Regions from separate parts of the Streptomyces sediminimaris genome, predicted to be linked through region 1. Evidence: riboswitches for the same ligand, from Rfam matches in the RefSeq annotation. Region 1 holds a riboswitch; each other region holds the start of a gene.

The links. Region 1 has a riboswitch for cobalamin ahead of ACJ9NR_RS26250 (ribonucleoside-diphosphate reductase subunit alpha). Riboswitches for the same ligand answer to the same signal wherever they lie in the genome.
Region 2: linked by a shared signal. The riboswitch ahead of nicT (Nickel transporter NicT) and the one ahead of ACJ9NR_RS26250 (ribonucleoside-diphosphate reductase subunit alpha) in region 1 are both predicted to bind cobalamin.
Region 3: linked by a shared signal. The riboswitch ahead of ACJ9NR_RS09360 (cobalamin biosynthesis protein) and the one ahead of ACJ9NR_RS26250 (ribonucleoside-diphosphate reductase subunit alpha) in region 1 are both predicted to bind cobalamin.
Region 4: linked by a shared signal. The riboswitch ahead of ACJ9NR_RS12415 (SCO2321 family membrane protein) and the one ahead of ACJ9NR_RS26250 (ribonucleoside-diphosphate reductase subunit alpha) in region 1 are both predicted to bind cobalamin.

The regions. Positions count from the first base shown of each region.
Region 1 is NZ_JBJWOT010000001.1:5,629,329-5,633,530, reverse strand. It holds gene mctP (monocarboxylate uptake permease MctP) at 1-1,620, shown strand, start outside; gene ACJ9NR_RS26255 (GNAT family N-acetyltransferase) at 1,739-2,245, shown strand; cobalamin riboswitch at 2,321-2,447, shown strand; gene ACJ9NR_RS26250 (ribonucleoside-diphosphate reductase subunit alpha) at 2,573-4,202, shown strand, end outside.
Region 2 is NZ_JBJWOT010000001.1:8,259,938-8,264,139, forward strand. It holds gene efeB (iron uptake transporter deferrochelatase/peroxidase subunit) at 1-1,061, shown strand, start outside; gene ACJ9NR_RS37650 (ArsR/SmtB family transcription factor) at 1,332-1,691, opposite strand; cobalamin riboswitch at 1,770-1,979, shown strand; gene nicT (Nickel transporter NicT) at 2,008-3,108, shown strand; gene ACJ9NR_RS37660 (hypothetical protein) at 3,302-4,202, shown strand, end outside.
Region 3 is NZ_JBJWOT010000001.1:2,005,281-2,009,482, forward strand. It holds gene ACJ9NR_RS09345 (lysozyme) at 1-505, shown strand, start outside; gene ACJ9NR_RS09350 (inorganic phosphate transporter) at 659-1,909, shown strand; gene ACJ9NR_RS09355 (hypothetical protein) at 1,944-2,171, shown strand; cobalamin riboswitch at 2,309-2,448, shown strand; gene ACJ9NR_RS09360 (cobalamin biosynthesis protein) at 2,550-3,521, shown strand; gene ACJ9NR_RS09365 (cobyric acid synthase) at 3,518-4,202, shown strand, end outside.
Region 4 is NZ_JBJWOT010000001.1:2,648,815-2,653,016, forward strand. It holds gene ACJ9NR_RS12395 (aldehyde dehydrogenase) at 1-234, opposite strand, end outside; gene ACJ9NR_RS12400 (Strvi_7410 family MBL fold metallo-hydrolase) at 394-1,458, shown strand; partial or broken gene ACJ9NR_RS12405 (nuclear transport factor 2 family protein) at 1,500-1,946, shown strand; gene ACJ9NR_RS12410 (RidA family protein) at 2,019-2,354, shown strand; cobalamin riboswitch at 2,385-2,514, shown strand; gene ACJ9NR_RS12415 (SCO2321 family membrane protein) at 2,635-3,867, shown strand; gene ACJ9NR_RS12420 (SCO2322 family protein) at 3,873-4,202, shown strand, end outside.

The DNA.
Region 1 (4,202 bases):
GGCGTGAACGGCGTCGCACTCGGCGTCTTCATCTTCTTCTTCGTGGCCGTGACGGCCATGGGCTTCCTCGCGGCGCGCTGGCGCAAGGCCGAGAACGAGCACTCGCTCGACGAATGGGGCCTGGGCGGCCGGTCGTTCGGCACCTGGGTCACCTGGTTCCTGCTCGGCGGCGACCTGTACACGGCGTACACGTTCGTCGCCGTGCCCGCGGCGATCTACGCGGCGGGCGCGGCCGGCTTCTTCGCGGTGCCGTACACCATCCTGGTCTACCCGCTGATCTTCACCTTCCTGCCCCGCCTGTGGTCGGTCTCCCACCGGCACGGATACGTCACGACCTCGGACTTCGTGCGCGGCCGCTTCGGCTCGAAGAGCCTGTCGCTGGCCGTCGCGATCACCGGCATCCTCGCCACCATGCCGTACATCGCCCTCCAACTCGTCGGCATCCAGGCCGTGCTGGACGTGATGGGCGTCGGCGGCGGCGACAGCACCAACGGGTTCGTGAAGGACCTGCCGCTGCTGATCGCCTTCGGTGTGCTCGCGGCGTACACCTACTCCTCGGGCCTGCGGGCCCCCGCGCTGATCGCGTTCGTGAAGGACGCGCTGATCTACATCGTCATCGCCGTGGCGATCATCTACATCCCGATCAAGCTCGGCGGCTTCGACGACATCTTCGCGAAGGCGAGCGCGGCGTTCACGCAGACCAACCCGGCGACCGGCAAGCCGCGCGGCGCTCTCGTACCCCCGGGGACGGGCCAGTGGGCGTACGCCACCCTGGCGCTGGGCTCCGCGCTCGCGCTGTTCATGTACCCGCACTCGATCACCGCGACGCTCTCCTCGCGCAGCCGTGAGGTGATCCGCCGCAACACCACGATCCTGCCGCTGTACTCCCTGATGCTGGGTCTGCTGGCGCTGCTGGGCTTCATGGCGATCGCGGCCGGGGTCAAGGTCACCAACGGGCAGCTGGCGATCCCGCAGCTGTTCGAGAACATGTTCCCGGACTGGTTCACGGGGGTGGCCTTCGCGGCCATCGGCATCGGTGCGCTGGTGCCGGCGGCGATCATGTCGATCGCGGCCGCGAACCTCTTCACCCGCAACATCTACCGGGACTTCATCAAACCGGACGCCACGCCGAAGCAGGAGGCCCAGGTCTCCAAGATCGTGTCGCTGCTGGTGAAGGTCGGCGCGCTGGCCTTCGTCCTCACCATGGACAAGACGGTCGCCATCAACTTCCAGCTGCTGGGCGGCATCTGGATCCTGCAGACCTTCCCGGCCCTGGTCGGCGGTCTGTTCACCCGCTGGTTCCACCGCTGGGCGCTGCTCGGCGGCTGGGCGGTCGGCATGGTCTACGGCACCGTCGCCGCGTACGGCGTCGCCTCGCCGACGCACGCGCACTTCGGCGGCTCGGCGAAGGAGATCCCCGGGCTCGGCCAGATCGGCTACATCGGCCTGACCGCGTTCGTCATGAACGCGGTGGTCACGGTGGTCCTGACCTTCGTCCTGAAGGCCGTGAAGGCCCCGGAGGGTGTCGACGAGACCGCGGCGGACGACTACACCGTGGACGCCGGCGACCCGGGCGTGCAGGTGGAACTGCCGCCCGCGACGGCGGCGGAGTCGCGCTAGGTGTATTGACCCGTGAGGTCGGGAACGCGGGAGCCGTCACGCCGGAGCCGTCGTGACCGAACGGGCCGCCGGAGCATTCCGGCGGCCCGTTGTCGTACTCGTCCGCCACACTCGGTGCATGGACGTGGTGATCCGGCGGGCAGGACCCGCCGACTACGAGATCCTGGGCGGGATCACCGCCGAGGCCTACCTCCGGGACGGGCTGCTCGCCTTCGACAGCGGCGGCCGGTACCTGGCCGAGCTGAAGGACGTGGCCGGGCGGGCGGCCGCCGCGCGGGTGCTGGTGGCGGAGGCGGACGGGCAGCTGCTCGGCGGGGTCACCCTCGTGCCCTCGGGCGGCCCCATGGCCGACATCGCCCGGCCCGGGGAGGCCGAGATACGCATGCTCGCGGTCGCCCCGGCGGCTCGCGGCCGGGGCGCCGGGGAGGCCCTCGTGCGCGCCTGTGTCGACCGGTCCCGGGCCGTGGACGGCTGCACCGGTGTCGTCCTGTCGACCCAGCGCGCCATGCTCGCCGCCCACCGCATCTACGAGCGCGCGGGCTTCGCCCGTGTTCCCGAGCGCGACTGGAACCCGCTGCCGGGCGTGGCGGACCTCCGGCTGCTCACCTATCAGTTGACGTTCTGACACGCTCCGAAATCACGGCGACACACCCACACGACACAACATATGGGGGTGCTTCTCAGACCGGGCACAAGATGTATGCTCATGCTCGCTGTCGCCGCAGGGGAATCCGGTGCGAATCCGGAACTGTCCCGCAACGGTGTACCCATGCGTGTCCGCACCCATGGGCGTCAGTCCGAGGACCTGCCGACAGCGCGCCCGGCCGCCGTGGTCCGGGTGCTTCGACGTCCGGGCCTCGTGGAGTGGGCCGGTGGACGCGGCGCCGTCGTGCGCTCGTGGCTGCCCCCTGCCCTCCGCAAGGCCCCCGTGCCGAGCGAGGGAGAGCCCCACGTGAGCATCGCGCCAGCCGAACCGGCCTCAGCGACACCGTCCACGCCGTCGTCCGCCGAGGACGGTCCCGGGGCCGCACTGCTGCGGACCCTGACCGAACTGACCGGCGACCTCCCCGGCGCCGACGCCGGCCGGGTCGCCGCCGCGGCGCTGCGCGGACGTTCGGCGGGGGCGGACGGGACACAACTGCGCGAGCTGGCCACGGAGGCGGCCGCCGGCCTCATCTCGGAGGACCCCGCCTACTCGCGGCTGGCCGCGCGCCTGCTGACGGCCGGCATCACCGCGGAGGCCGCCTCGCAGGGCGTGACGTGCTTCACCGAATCGGTCGCGGTCGGCCACCGCGAGGGGCTCATCGCCGACCGCACGGCCGAGTTCGTCCGGCTCCACGCGGGGCGGCTCGACGCCCTCGTCGACACCGGCGCCGACGACCGCTTCGGCTACTTCGGCCTGCGCACCCTCCACAGCCGCTACCTGCTGCGGCACCCGATCACCCGCAAGGTCATCGAGACGCCCCAGCACTTCATGCTGCGCGTCGCCGCCGGTCTCGCCGAGGACGACACCGCGCGCTCGGTCGGCGAGGTCGCCGCCCTCTACCGCCTGATGAGCCGCCTCGACTACCTTCCCTCCTCCCCCACGCTGTTCAACTCCGGTACGCGCCACCCCCAGATGTCGTCCTGCTACCTCCTGGACTCCCCCCGCGACGAGCTGGACTCCATCTATGACCGCTACCACCAGGTCGCCCGCCTCTCGAAGCACGCCGGCGGCATCGGCCTGTCGTACTCCCGCATCCGCGCCCGGGGTTCGCTGATCCGCGGCACCAACGGGCACTCCAACGGCATCGTCCCGTTCCTGAAGACCCTGGACGCCTCGGTCGCGGCCGTGAACCAGGGCGGCCGGCGCAAGGGCGCGGCCGCGGTCTACCTGGAGACCTGGCACTCGGACATCGAGGAGTTCCTGGAGCTGCGCGACAACACCGGTGAGGAGGCCCGCCGTACGCACAACCTCAACCTCGCCCACTGGATCCCGGACGAGTTCATGCGCCGGGTGGACGCCGACGCGCGGTGGTCGCTGTTCTCCCCGGCGGACGCGCCCGAACTGGTCGACCTGTGGGGCGAGGAGTTCGACGCCGCGTACCGCGCGGCGGAGGCCGCGGGCCTGGCGCGCAGAACCGTCCCGGCCCGCGAGCTCTACGGCCGCATGATGCGTACGCTCGCCCAGACCGGCAACGGCTGGATGACCTTCAAGGACGCCGCGAACCGCACCGCCAACCAGACCGCCGAGCCGGGCCGCGTCGTGCACTCCTCCAACCTCTGCACGGAGATCCTGGAGGTCACCGACGACGGCGAGACGGCGGTCTGCAACCTCGGCTCGGTGAACCTGGGCGCCTTCGTGCAGGGCGGTGACCTGGACTGGGAGCGCCTGGACGAGACCGTCCGCACGGCCGTCACCTTCCTGGACCGCGTGGTCGACATCAACTACTACCCCACCGAGCAGGCGGGCCGGTCCAACGCGCGCTGGCGTCCCGTCGGACTCGGCGTGATGGGCCTGCAGGACGTCTTCTTCAAGCTGCGGCTGCCCTTCGACTCCCCCGAGGCGCAGGCCCTCTCCACCCGCATCGCCGAACGCGTCA
Region 2 (4,202 bases), 2.6 Mb from region 1:
CCCCCGCCCCCGCGGCCGCGTGCTTCGTCTCCTTCGACGTCATCGCCGAGGACCGCGAGGAACTGGCGGAGCTGCTGAAGACGATCACCCGCCGGGCCCGTTTCCTCACCTCCGGTGGCACCCCGACCGACCTCGGCGTCGGCGCCCCGCCCTCCGACAACGGCATCCTCGGCCCGGTCGTCCCCGCCGACGGCCTCACCGTCACGGTCGGGGTGGGCGCCTCCCTGTTCGACGACCGCTACGGCCTCGCCAAGGCCCGGCCCCGACGCCTGACGGCGATGCGGACCTTCCCCAACGACCATCTCGACGCGGCCGAGTGCCACGGCGACCTGTCCCTGCAGATCTGCGCCCACCGCCGGGACACCGTCCTGCACGCCCTGCGCGACATCGCCCGCCACACGCGCGGCGCCATGCAGATCAAGTGGCGCATCGACGGCTTCCAGAACGCCCCGCGGCCCACCGGTGCCCCGCGCAACCTGCTCGGTTTCAAGGACGGCATCGCCAACCCGGACGTCACCTCGACCCGCGAGACCAACCGCCTGATCTGGGTCGGCGACGGCGACGGCGAGCCCGCCTGGGCCACCGGCGGCAGCTACCAGGTGATCCGCGTCATCCGCATGCTGGTGGAGTTCTGGGACCGGGTCTCGCTCACCGAGCAGGAGAAGATGTTCGGCCGCCGCAAGGACACCGGCGCTCCGCTCGACGGCGCCAAGGAGACCGACACCCCCCACTACGCCAAGGACCCGCACGGCACGGTGATCCCGCTGGACTCCCACATCCGGATGGCGAACCCGCGCACCGCCGCCACCGACAACTCCCGCATCCTGCGCCGCGGCTACAACTACGACCGCGGCGTCGACGCCGTCGGCGACCTCGACATGGGCCTGGTCTTCTGCTGCTACCAGCAGGACGTGGTACGGCAGTTCGAAGCCGTCCAGACCCGGCTGATCGACGAGCCCCTCGTCGACTACATCTCGCCCACCGGCGGCGGCTACTTCTTCGCCCTGCCCGGGGTACGCGACAACAGGGACTGGTTCGGCCGCGCACTGCTCGCGACCTGAGTCCACCCACCCGGCCCACCGCCGAGTGCCGAGCGCTCACGCGCCCCCGTCCCGGGGGTCGGCCTCCGCAGTGCTCCGCCGGGGCCGGCCCCGGCGGAGCACTGCGGCACCGGAGTCTCGCGCGAGACCGCCAGGACGTACGGGCAGGACGTACGAAGCCTGCGTGCCTCGCCGTCGCCACGCGGCTCCATCTGAGCCGGTGCACAAGGGGAGGGCCGAGGCCCTGCGAGGCGGCTCATGGCCGCGGGTCGGCCGGAAGGCCGTCGCCGCTCAACCGCTCCCGCTGACGCAGTGCTTGAGCAGGGCGGCGGTGATCGGGTCGATGATCCGGTAGCGCACCACCCGCCCGTCCTTCTCGCCCGCAACGACACCGGCGGCGCGCAGCAGCCGCAGGGCCTGGGAAACGGCGGGGTCGTTCATTCCGGTCGCGATGGCCAGGTCCGAGACAGCGAGCGGACCCGTCTGGCGCAGGGCCATCAGCAGGGCGAGGCGTCCGGGGTCGGAGAGCAGGGAGAACCGTTCGGCCCAGGCGCGGACGTGGCCGGGCTCGCCGATGGCGGCGACGGCGTCGCAGACCCGGTGGCCGTCGATGGCGCGGCGGTCTGCGCGTTCGGCGGGGACGAGATGCATGGGGACATCCTCGCAGGTGGCGGTGTGATCTTGGATACCTGCGCAGCCATGCAGGTATGCAGGCGTGCGGAGACACCCGTACGGTGGGCGGGCCGTGGTGTTCGGGAAGACCGGTGACAGCCCTTCGTGGTTCGGGGGGTTCAGGCCGGAGCGGCCCTCGCCACTGTGATCGGGGAGTTTGCGTCCCAGTTGTGCACGGTCACTGTCCGCCTCGGGGCGGACGGGAAGGCCGGGACGAGAACGCGCGCACCCGTAAGCCAGGAGACCGGCCACGGCACTTCACGAAGTGATCCACGAGGTGCTGGAGCGTGACCGCATGACCCTGCCCAACGGGCCCGACGTGCCCACTGTCTTCCGCTGGCGGCGCGAGGACACCGTCCGTACCGCCGGACTTCTGGCCGTGATCGCCGCCCTGCACGTGCTGGCGTTCGGCATCCTGTTCCTGCTCGTCGTGCCGGGCCACTACGAGGTCGGCTCCAAGGCGTTCGGGATCGGCCTCGGGGTGACCGCGTACACGCTCGGCATGCGGCACGCGTTCGACGCCGATCACATCGCCGCGATCGACAACACCACCCGCAAGCTGATGGCCGACGGCAAGCGGCCGGTGTCGGTCGGGTTCTGGTTCGCGCTCGGTCACTCCAGCGTGGTGGTGGTCCTGGCCGCCCTGGTGGCGGGAGGCGCGCAGCTCGCCGGCGCACTGCTGAACCACGACTCCCGCACCCACCAGACGCTCGGTGTCGTCGGCGCGACCGTCTCCGGGACCTTCCTCTACCTCATCGCCGCGCTCAACCTGGTGGCCCTCGCCGGCATCCTGCGGGTCTTCCGCGCGATGCGTTCCGGCACGTACGACGAGGCGGCTCTCGAACAGCACCTGGACTCGCGGGGGTTCATGAACCGCGTCCTGGGCCGCTTCACCACGTCGATCACCCGCCCCGGGCAGATGTTCCCACTGGGCTTCCTGTTCGGTGTCGGCTTCGACACCGCCACCGAGGTCACCCTGATGGTGATGGCGGGCAGCGGTGCCGCGGCGGGGCTGCCGTGGTACGCGATCGTGTGCCTGCCGCTGTTGTTCGCCGCGGGGATGAGCCTGTTCGACACCCTGGACGGGACGTTCATGAACTTCGCCTACCAGTGGGCGTTCTCCAACCCGGTGCGCAAGGTGTTCTACAACCTCGCCATCACCGGTCTGTCCATCGCGGTCGCCTTCCTGATCGGCACCGTCGAGCTGGTCGGGGTGCTGCACGAGAAGCTCGGTCTGCGCGACGCGGTGACCGGCTGGATCGCGGGCCTGGACCTGGACAACGTCGGTTACCTCATCGTGGGTCTGTTCGTCATCGTGTGGGCGGCGGCGCTGGCCTACTGGCGGCTGGCCAAGGTGGAACAGAGGTGGGCGGCCCGCCTGGCCGAGGGCGGCTGACACCCGCTCCGTCCGGGCGCCTGCTGCACGCGCGGGCGGGGAGGGGACCGCGGCCGCCGCACGGCCGGATCCGCCAACAGGGCGGGTCCTGCTGCCGGTTCGGCGGTGCTGGAGAGATTCCAGGGCGGAACCCGTCCGTCAACTGACGGACGCTCGGGCGCAACCTTCCGGTGTTCTGGCGTGTCCACGTAGTGTGCTGACGATATGCAGAACATGGCGGACAGCGGCGGCCGCCGCTGTCGCGACCGCCGCTCTGGCGGTCGCGACCCCGGCCGCGCACGCCGCCGGAACGACGCTCGTCCTGGACGCCCAGGAGAACTACTACCTCCCCACCGAGGGTGAGGGCCCGAACCTGGGCCTCGCGATCACCGCCTCGGGCGGGGACGCCCATGACGTCTCGGTCGCGGTCGACGCGTCGTCCCTCGCCGGGAAGGCGACGATGGAGGTCACGGGGGACTGCGTGAGCACCGGCACCCTGAAGGTGAGGTGCGACGTGGGCCCGCTGTCGGGCAAGGAGTCGATCGACCCGTTCTTCCTGAAGCCCACCGCGGCCGCCAAGGCGGGCGACACCGGTGCCATCACCTACACCGCCACCGCCTCCGACGCGCCGACCGTGACCAAGAAGACGGACGTCCTGGTCGGCGGCCCGAAGCTCGTCACCCGGCCCTACCCGGCGCTGAAGGGCATCGCGCCCGGCGCCGTCTTCGAGCGCACCCCGGCCTTCGCCAACACCGGCACCGCCCCCGCCGACAAGGGCGTCATGCTGCTGGTGCAGGACTCCGACGGCGTCTCCCTCGCCCGCGACCACTCCAACTGCCACTACTCGGACCGGCCCGACCTCGGCGCCTGGTGCCGGTTCGACACCCCGGTCGCGCCCGGCGCGGCCTACAAGACGGACGCGCCGCTGCGCTACACCGCCTCCAAGGACACGATGTACGGCTACGACAGCTACGTCGTGTGGCCGGTCGGCGGCACCGCGCCCGACTCCTTCGACCCCTCCGACTTCCCCGGGACCGGCACCGGCGCGCCGCTCGGCCTGAAGTCCGTCGCCTCCGGCTCCGGCTTCACCGGCTCCGGGTACGGCACCTTCGCCA
Region 3 (4,202 bases), 3.6 Mb from region 1:
GCAGTACAACGGCGCCCGGCACGCCGGCATCATCCGCGGGGCGTACCACTTCGCGCTGCCGGACAGGTCGTCCGGCAGGGCCCAGGCGGCGTACTTCGTCCGCCACGGGGGCCGGTGGCGCGCGGACGGCCGGACCCTGCCCCCGGCCCTCGACATCGAATACAACCCCTACAGCTCCAGGCACCGGTGCTACGGCCTGAGCAAGGCGGGCATGGTCCGCTGGATCCGCTCCTTCAGCGACGAGGTGAAGCGGCGCACCGGGCGCCGGCCGGTGATCTACACGACCGCCCGCTGGTGGAACACGTGCACCGGCCGCAGCCGCGCGTTCGCCCATGACCACGCGCTGTGGCTGGCAGGACGCCGCCCGTCGGGGCCGGGAGCACTGCCCGCCGGCTGGAAGTACTGGACCTTCTGGCAGTACGGCAGCAAGGGCGGCCTGCCGGGTGACGAGGATCTCTTCAACGGCTCCCGGGCCCAGCTGAAGAGGTTCGCCCGGGGCCACTAGCCGAGCGGCGCCCGGGGATCCGGGGGCCGCCGGACCGAGGCGGAACGGCGGCCCCCTCATCAGGTCACCTCGAAGCCCTGCTCAGTTCATCTTCCGTTCACTCAGGTTTCCTACGGTCAAGCGACCGATGACTTCGAACGATTGCCTGGGTAAATGGAAAACTTCTCGCTGATCCTCGCGATTGTGGTGGTCACCGCACTCGCGTTCGATTTCACGAACGGTTTTCACGACACCGCCAACGCGATGGCCACCACCATCTCCACCGGCGCGCTCAAGCCCAAGATCGCGGTGGCCATGTCCGCCGTGCTGAATCTTGTGGGCGCCTTCCTCTCCGTCGAGGTCGCCAAGACGATCTCCTCGGGTCTCATCGACGAGAACGGCATCCGTCCCGAGGTCATCTTCGCCGCGCTGGTCGGCGCGATCCTCTGGAACCTGGTGACCTGGCTGGTGGGCCTGCCCTCCAGCTCCTCGCACGCCCTCATGGGCGGCCTCATCGGCGCCGCGGTCGCCACCGCGGGCACCGGCGCCGTCCACGCCGGCGTGCTCGTCACCAAGGTGATCATCCCGGCGGTCGCCGCCCCGCTGGTCGCGGGCATCGCCGCCGCGGTCGCCGCCCGGTTCACCTACGCCGCCGGCCGCGGCAACGCCGACACCCGGGCCGCCAGGAAGGGCTACCGCGCGGGCCAGATCGCCTCCGCCGCCCTGGTCTCGCTCGCCCACGGCACCGGCGACGCGCAGAAGACCATGGGCATCGTCACCCTCGCCCTGGTCACCGGCGGCGTCCTCGCCCCCGGCTCCAACCCTCCCACCTGGGTCATCCTCTCCGCGGGCCTCGCCATGGCGCTCGGCACCTACATCGGCGGCTGGCGCATCATCCGCACCATGGGCAAGGGCCTGACCGACCTCCAGCCGCAGCAGGGCTTCGTCGCCCAGACCAGCGCGGCGACCGTGCTCCTGGCCTCCTCCCACCTCGGCTTCTCGCTCTCCACCACGCACGCCGTCACCGGCTCGGTGATGGGCGCGGGCCTGGGCCGCAAGGGCGGCGTGGTGCGGTGGTCCACCGCGGGCCGGATGTCCCTCGCCTGGGTGCTGACCCTGCCGGCCGCCGCGCTCGTCGGCGCGGGCGCCGAGAAGGTGACTGAACTCGGCGACGCGGGCACGGCCGTCATCGCCGTCTTCCTGGTCGCCGCGAGCGCCGGGATCTGGCTGCTCTCCCGCCGCCAGGTCGTCAACGCCGCGAACGTCAACGACGTCGACGAGCCGGCCGGTGTGGTCACCACGGCCATCGCCGCCGTCACCCCGCCCCCGCCCGGCACGGTGGCCGAGGAGCTCGCGTCCACGACCGCGGCCCCGGCCCCGGTCCCCGCCGCCGATCCGGCGACCCCGCCGGCCGCGACCGTCTGAGCCGGCGCACCCGGCACGAAGGAAGAGAAGCAGCATGAAGATCGACTGGGCGGCTCTGGGCTCCGTCTTCGGCGTCAGCCTCGCGGTCACCGTGGGCCTGGTGGTCCTGTTCACCCTCGGCATCAAGGGCCTCTCGCGCCGCGAACGGGCCGCGGCCGAGGGCAACTCGGCGGCCCTCGCGGTCACCGGCGCGTACGTGTGCTTCGCGGCGTGCCTGACGGCGGTGGCGTACGGCATCTACCTGATCACGGCGAAGGGCTGAGGCCCGGGCCGACGACCGACGCGCGTGGTGCCGGGACGGTGGTCCGTCCCGGCACCACGCGTTCGCGTGACCGCCGCGACCCCGCGTGTGTGGTCCTCCGCACACTCTCCCGTCGCAGGTCAACGGCGAGTTGACGGCCCTTCCGGCCCCGTGGTGGACTGCCGGGGCCATGTACGGCGGCACGGGAGGAAGCCGGTGTGAGTCCGGCGCGGTCCCGCCACTGTCACCGGGGTAGGTAGCCCCGGGAGCCAGGAACTCCCACCGCCGGTCTCGTCGAACCAGGGCGCGGACACCCTGAGTGAGGACATATCGCCATGCCCGGCTGCCTGTTGAGACTCCACACCCGAGGTCTGCCCGCCCCCACGGCCGGCTGAGCCGATGCGTGCCGGTCGCGTCTTCGCGTACGGCGCCGCCGCCGGACTCCTCGGTGACCGTCTCCTCGGCGATCCGCGCCGCGGGCACCCGGTCGCCGTCTTCGGGCGTGCCGCGGCCGCCGTGGAGCGGGTGCTGTGGCGGGACCACCGCGGGTGGGGCGCGCTGCACACCACCGTGTGCGCCTCAGGTGCCGTGGCGCTCGGTGCCGTGGCGCAGTCGTGCCTGCGTCCTTCCCGCACCGCCTCTCTCGCGCTGACCGCCGCCGCCACCTGGGCCGTGGTCGGCGGGACGTCCCTCGCGCGCGAAGCCCGGGGCATCGGGCGGGCCCTGGAGGCCGGGGACCTGGCCGCCGCACGGGCGCGGCTGCCGCGTCTGTGCGGGCGGGATCCGCAGGCGCTCGACGCCGGCGGGATCGCCCGGGCCGTCGTCGAGTCCGTCGCGGAGAACACGTCCGACGCGGTGGTGGGGGCGCTGGTGTGGGGCGCGGTCGGCGGGGTGCCGGGGCTGCTGGGGTTCCGGGCGGTCAACACGCTCGACGCCATGGTGGGGCACAGATCGCCCAGGTACCTGCGCTACGGATGGGCCTCGGCGCGGCTGGACGACGTCGCCGGGTGGCCCGGGGCACGGCTGACCGCCGCGCTGGCGGCGGTCGCGGGGGGCGATCCCCGCGGGGCCGTGCGCGCCTGGCGCGCCGACGCGGGCAGGCATCCCAGCCCCAACGCCGGGCCCGTGGAGGCGTCCTTCGCGGGCGCTCTCGGGGTACGGCTCGGTGGGACGTTGTCGTACGGGGGGCGCGTCGAGCACCGCCCGGTGCTGAACGGGGAGGGGCGAGCCGTGGAGACCGGGGACATCGAGCGGGCCGTCCGGCTGTCCGGCCGGGTCGGGTGGCTGGCCCTGGGGGTCAGCGCGGCCGGGGGGCTGCTGCGGGCACGGGCGGCAGGGCGCCCGGCGCGGGCGCCGGAGCGTGCGTCGTGAACGGCGGTGGGCTGCTCGTCGCCGGCACCACCTCCGACGCCGGCAAGAGTGTCGTGACCGCCGGGATCTGCCGCTGGCTGGTGCGGCAGGGCGTCAAGGTCGCGCCCTTCAAGGCGCAGAACATGTCGCTGAACTCCTTCGTGACGCGCGAGGGCGCCGAGATCGGGCGGGCGCAGGCCATGCAGGCGCAGGCGTGCCGGATCGAGCCGACCGCGCTCATGAACCCGGTGCTGCTCAAGCCCGGCGGTGAGCGGAGCAGCCAGGTGGTGCTGCTGGGCAGGCCGGTGGGCGAGCTCAGTGCGCGCGGATACCACGGCGGGCGGCAGCAGCGGCTGCTCGGCACCGTTCTCGACTGCCTCGCCGAGTTGCGGGGCACGTATGACGCGGTGATCTGTGAAGGGGCCGGCAGCCCCGCCGAAATCAATCTGCGACGGACCGACATCGTCAACATGGGGATCGCGCGCGGCGCGCGGCTCCCGGTGCTCGTGGTCGGCGACATCGACCGCGGCGGCGTCTTCGCGTCCTTCTTCGGGACCGTCGCGCTGCTCTCGCCCGAGGACCAGGAGCTCGTCGCCGGGTTCCTCGTCAACAAGTTCCGGGGCGACGTGAGCCTGCTGGAGCCCGGCCTCGGCATGCTGCGCGGGCTGACCGGGCGGCGGACGTACGGCGTCCTGCCCTTCC
Region 4 (4,202 bases), 3.0 Mb from region 1:
GATCCGGGTGACGACCTCGATCCGCTCCCGCAGCGGCAGCCGCGGCCAGGGCCCCTCGTCGAAGGCGCGGCGCGCGGCCCGGACCGCCCGGTCCACGTCCGCGGCCGAGGCGTGCGGCACCCGCCCGATGACCTCCTCGGTGTGCGGCGAGATCACCTCGATGACGTCCTCGCCGAGGGGGTCGGTCAACTCCCCGCCGATGAACAGCTGTCCGTGTTCCACGAGCTCGGTCATGGCCGAATGCCTCCCCGGAGCTGACTCTGACGGTGCATCAGATACCGGAACTGATACCAGTTCCCCTCGGAGGAGTCCACAGGGCGGCGAAAGGTGACCCAGGCTCCCATTGGAACTGGTTCTAGTTATAGTGACGGGAACGCGGCGACAGGGGAACCCATGGCACAGGTCACCGACCACGGCGGAGGCGTACGGTCCGTCCGGGTACCCATCCCGGACAACCCCCTCGGGCACACGCTCGTGTACGTCGTCGACACCGACCGCGGCCCGGTCCTGGTCGACACCGGATGGGACGACCCGGCCTCCTGGGAGACCCTCGCGGACGGAATGGCCGCCTGCGGCACGTCCGTCGGCGAGATCCACGGCGTGGTGATCACCCACCACCACCCCGACCACCACGGCCTGTCCGGCAGGGTCCGCGAGGCGTCCGGCGCCTGGATCGCCATGCACGCCGCGGACACCGCGATCGTGCGGCGCACCCGCGGCACCCGGCCCGGCCGCTGGTTCTCCTACATGGCCGCAAAGCTCACCGCCGCCGGCGCCCCCGAGGAGCACGTCGCGCCCCTGCGCGACGCCGCCCCCCGCACCACCCTTCCGGGCTTCTCCCCCGCCCTGCCCGACCGCGAGATCGTCCCCGGCGAACTCCTCGACCTCCCGGGCAGGCGCCTGCGCGCGATCTGGACGCCGGGCCACACCCCCGGCCACGTCTGCCTGCACCTGGAGGAGGAGCATCCGGCTCGACTGCCCGGCCACGGACGGCTGTTCTCCGGCGACCACCTGCTTCCCGGGATCACCCCCCACATCGGCCTCTACGAGGACCCCGACGACGACGGGGGCGCCCCCGTGCGAGCGAAGCCGAGCGTGGGTAACGTCACCGACCCCCTCGGCGACTACCTCGACTCCCTCGAACGCGTCGGCCGGCTCGCCCCCTCGGAGGTGCTCCCCGCCCACCAGCACGTCTTCTCCGACGCGGCGGCCCGGGTACGGGAGTTGCTCGCACACCACGAGGACCGGCTCACCGGCCTGCACGCCCTGCTGGCCGAACCGCTCACCCCCTGGCAGCTGGCCGAGCGCATGGAGTGGAACCGGCCCTGGAGCCAGATCCCGTACGGATCGCGGAACATCGCGGTCTCGGAGGCCGAGGCACACCTGCGGCGCCTGGTGAAGCTGGGCCGGGCGGAAGCGGTGGCGGGGAGCGATCCGGTGGCGTACGCGGCGGTGTGATCCACTCGCCGCACGGGAGCGCGCACTGATACCCCATGACCATGGACCCTTTGCACCGGCTTCTCGCCGAACGCGCCTGCGAACACCTGATCCTCGACTTCGTCCACCGCCTCGACCTGGGCGAACCCGCCTCGGTTGCCGAGCTGTTCACCGTGGACGGGGTGTGGGAGTGGCCGCCGCCGGGTGACGGGCGCCGGTCCGTGGGACGGGCGGCGCTGCGGGAGTACTTCGGCGCGCGGCCCGCTGACCGGCTCTCGCGCCGGATCATGTCCAACATCCGGGTCACGGTGACGTCCGAGGACACCGCCGAGGCCACCTCCTGCTTCACGACGTACCGCGTCGACGGCTGGTCGGGCGGCATGGTGCCGGCCGGCCCGCCGACCCAGGTGGGCCACTACGAGGACGTCCTGCGCCGCGTCGACGGCCGGTGGCTGCTCGCCTCCCGGACCCTGCGCCTGCCCTTCGGCGGCCCCACCCCGCGCGAGGGGCGCGGCGTCCTCGACGCCGTCCGCACCGACCGCGCCCCCTTCATCCCCTTCCCCGACGGCACCCTGCCGCCGCTGTCCCAGGGCGTGCGCAGCGGCCCGTTGCTGTTCACCTCCGGACAGGGCCCGCTGGACCCGGCGACCGGCGACATGCCGGCCGGCTTCACCGCGCAGGCGCGGCAGGTGCTCGCCAACGTCGAGGCCGTCGTCGCGGCGGCGGGCGGGGACCGCCGCTCGATCGCCCGCTGCACCTGCTATCTGGCCGACCGGTCCGCTTTCGGTGACTTCAACCGCGTCTACGCGGACTTCTTCGCGGACTGCACACCGCTTCCGGCGCGGACGACGGTGGTGGTGCGGCCGGTGCGCGAGGGGGTGCTGGTGGAGGTGGACGCCGTGGCCGTGCTGGGGTGACGGGGCCCACCCCCGGCCGCCGCCGGGGCCGTTCCTACGGCCCGGTACAGTAGCCGGGTCGTCATCACACCCGTACGGGGGGAAGCCGGTGCAATTCCGGCGCTGACCCGCAACCGTGAACCGTCCGCCGAGGGCGGTCAGCCGGACTGCCCCGTACGGTCGTGACCGGCTCACGTGTGCCGGCAGTCCGCCGGCGCACGGCACCGTCGAGGCATACGGAGCCGAGCCGCCCGGGGTGTCCCGTGCTGCCCGCTCCCGCAGGGAGAGGCACCCGCCGATCATGAACGTCGTCCGCCGCAGCGCAGCTGCCCTGGCAGCCATAGCCGTGATCGGCGCCGCCGCGCCGGCCGTCGCCGCGTCCCCTTCGCCGTCGCCGTCGGCCGCGCTGCCCGACGGCCTCTACGGCACCACCGACCCGAAGTACGACGGCGTCTGGCGCCAGTCGCTGGCGCTGCTCGCGCAGGACGCGGTGGGCGTGCGGCCGGCGCCGAAGGCCGTGGACTGGCTGGTGGGGCAGCAGTGCGCGAACGGGGCGTTCGCGCCGTTCCGCGCGGACGCCGCCCACGCCTGCGACGCCAAGGCGATGGTCGACACCAACAGCACGGCCGCCGCCGTCCAGGCCCTCGCGGCGCTCGGCGGCCACGGCGCCACCACCGGCAAGGCGGTCGCCTGGCTGAGGACCGCGCAGAACGAGGACGGCGGCTGGGGCTACGCGCCGGGCGGTCCGAGCGACGCCAACTCCACCGCCGTCGTCATCGGCGCGCTCGCCGCCGCGGGCGAGCAGCCCGCGCGGGTCACCAAGGGCGGCAAGTCCCCCTACGACGCCCTGCTGACGTTCGCCCTGCCCTGCGGCGGCCAGGACGCGGGCGCCTTCGCCTTCCAGCCGGACAAGAAGGGCGGGCTCGCCGCCAACGCGGACGCGACCGCCGCGGCCGTGGTGGGCGCGCTCGGCAAGGGGCTGACCGGGGCGGCCGTCAAGCCGTCCGGCACCGCCACGGCGTGCCGGGACGCCCACGATCCCGGGCAGGCGGCGCGCAACGGCGCCGCGTACCTCACCAGGGCCCTGGCGAAGGACCACCACCTGACCACGGCGCTGCCCGGCGCCAAGCCCCAGCCCGACTACGGCAACACCGCCGACGCCGTCCTCGCCCTCGCGACCGCCGGCCAGGGCGACCGGGCGGCCGGCGCCGTGCGCTGGCTGGAGGCGAACGCCGGGCCGTGGGCGAAGCAGGCCGGACCGGCCGCGTACGCGGAACTGATCCTCGCCGCCCGGGCGTACGGGGCCGACGTGCACGACTTCGGCGGGCGGGACCTGGTGCGGCTGCTGAACGCGACGGGTCCGCAGCCGGCCTCCTCCGCCGCCCCGGCCGCGTCCTCCGGCAGGAAGGCGGCCTCGGCCTCCGACTCCGACTCCGGCTTCCGATTCACCGTCTGGTGGGTCCTCGGCGGGCTCCTCCTCGTCGCCATCGGCGCCGGCGCCGGCTTCCTGTTCTGCCGCCGCGGCAAGAGGTGACGGCCGTGATCCGCCGCTGCGCCGTCCTGTTCACCGCGTTGCTGCTGGCACTGGCCGCCAGCGGTCAGGCCCACGCCACCGGTTACCGCTACTGGTCCTTCTGGGACCACGCCGCCGGGCACTGGACCTACGCCACCCAGGGCCCCGCCACCGCCCGCCCCTCGGACGGCGACGTCCAGGGCTTCCGCTTCTCGGTCAGCGAGGACTCGGGCGACGCGTCGAAGCCGCGCGGGACGACGTCGTTCCGGGAGATCTGCGCGCGGACCCCGGCCCGGGAGGGCGAGAAGCGCGTGGCGCTCGTCCTCGACTTCGGCACGGCGGCGGACGCCCCGTCC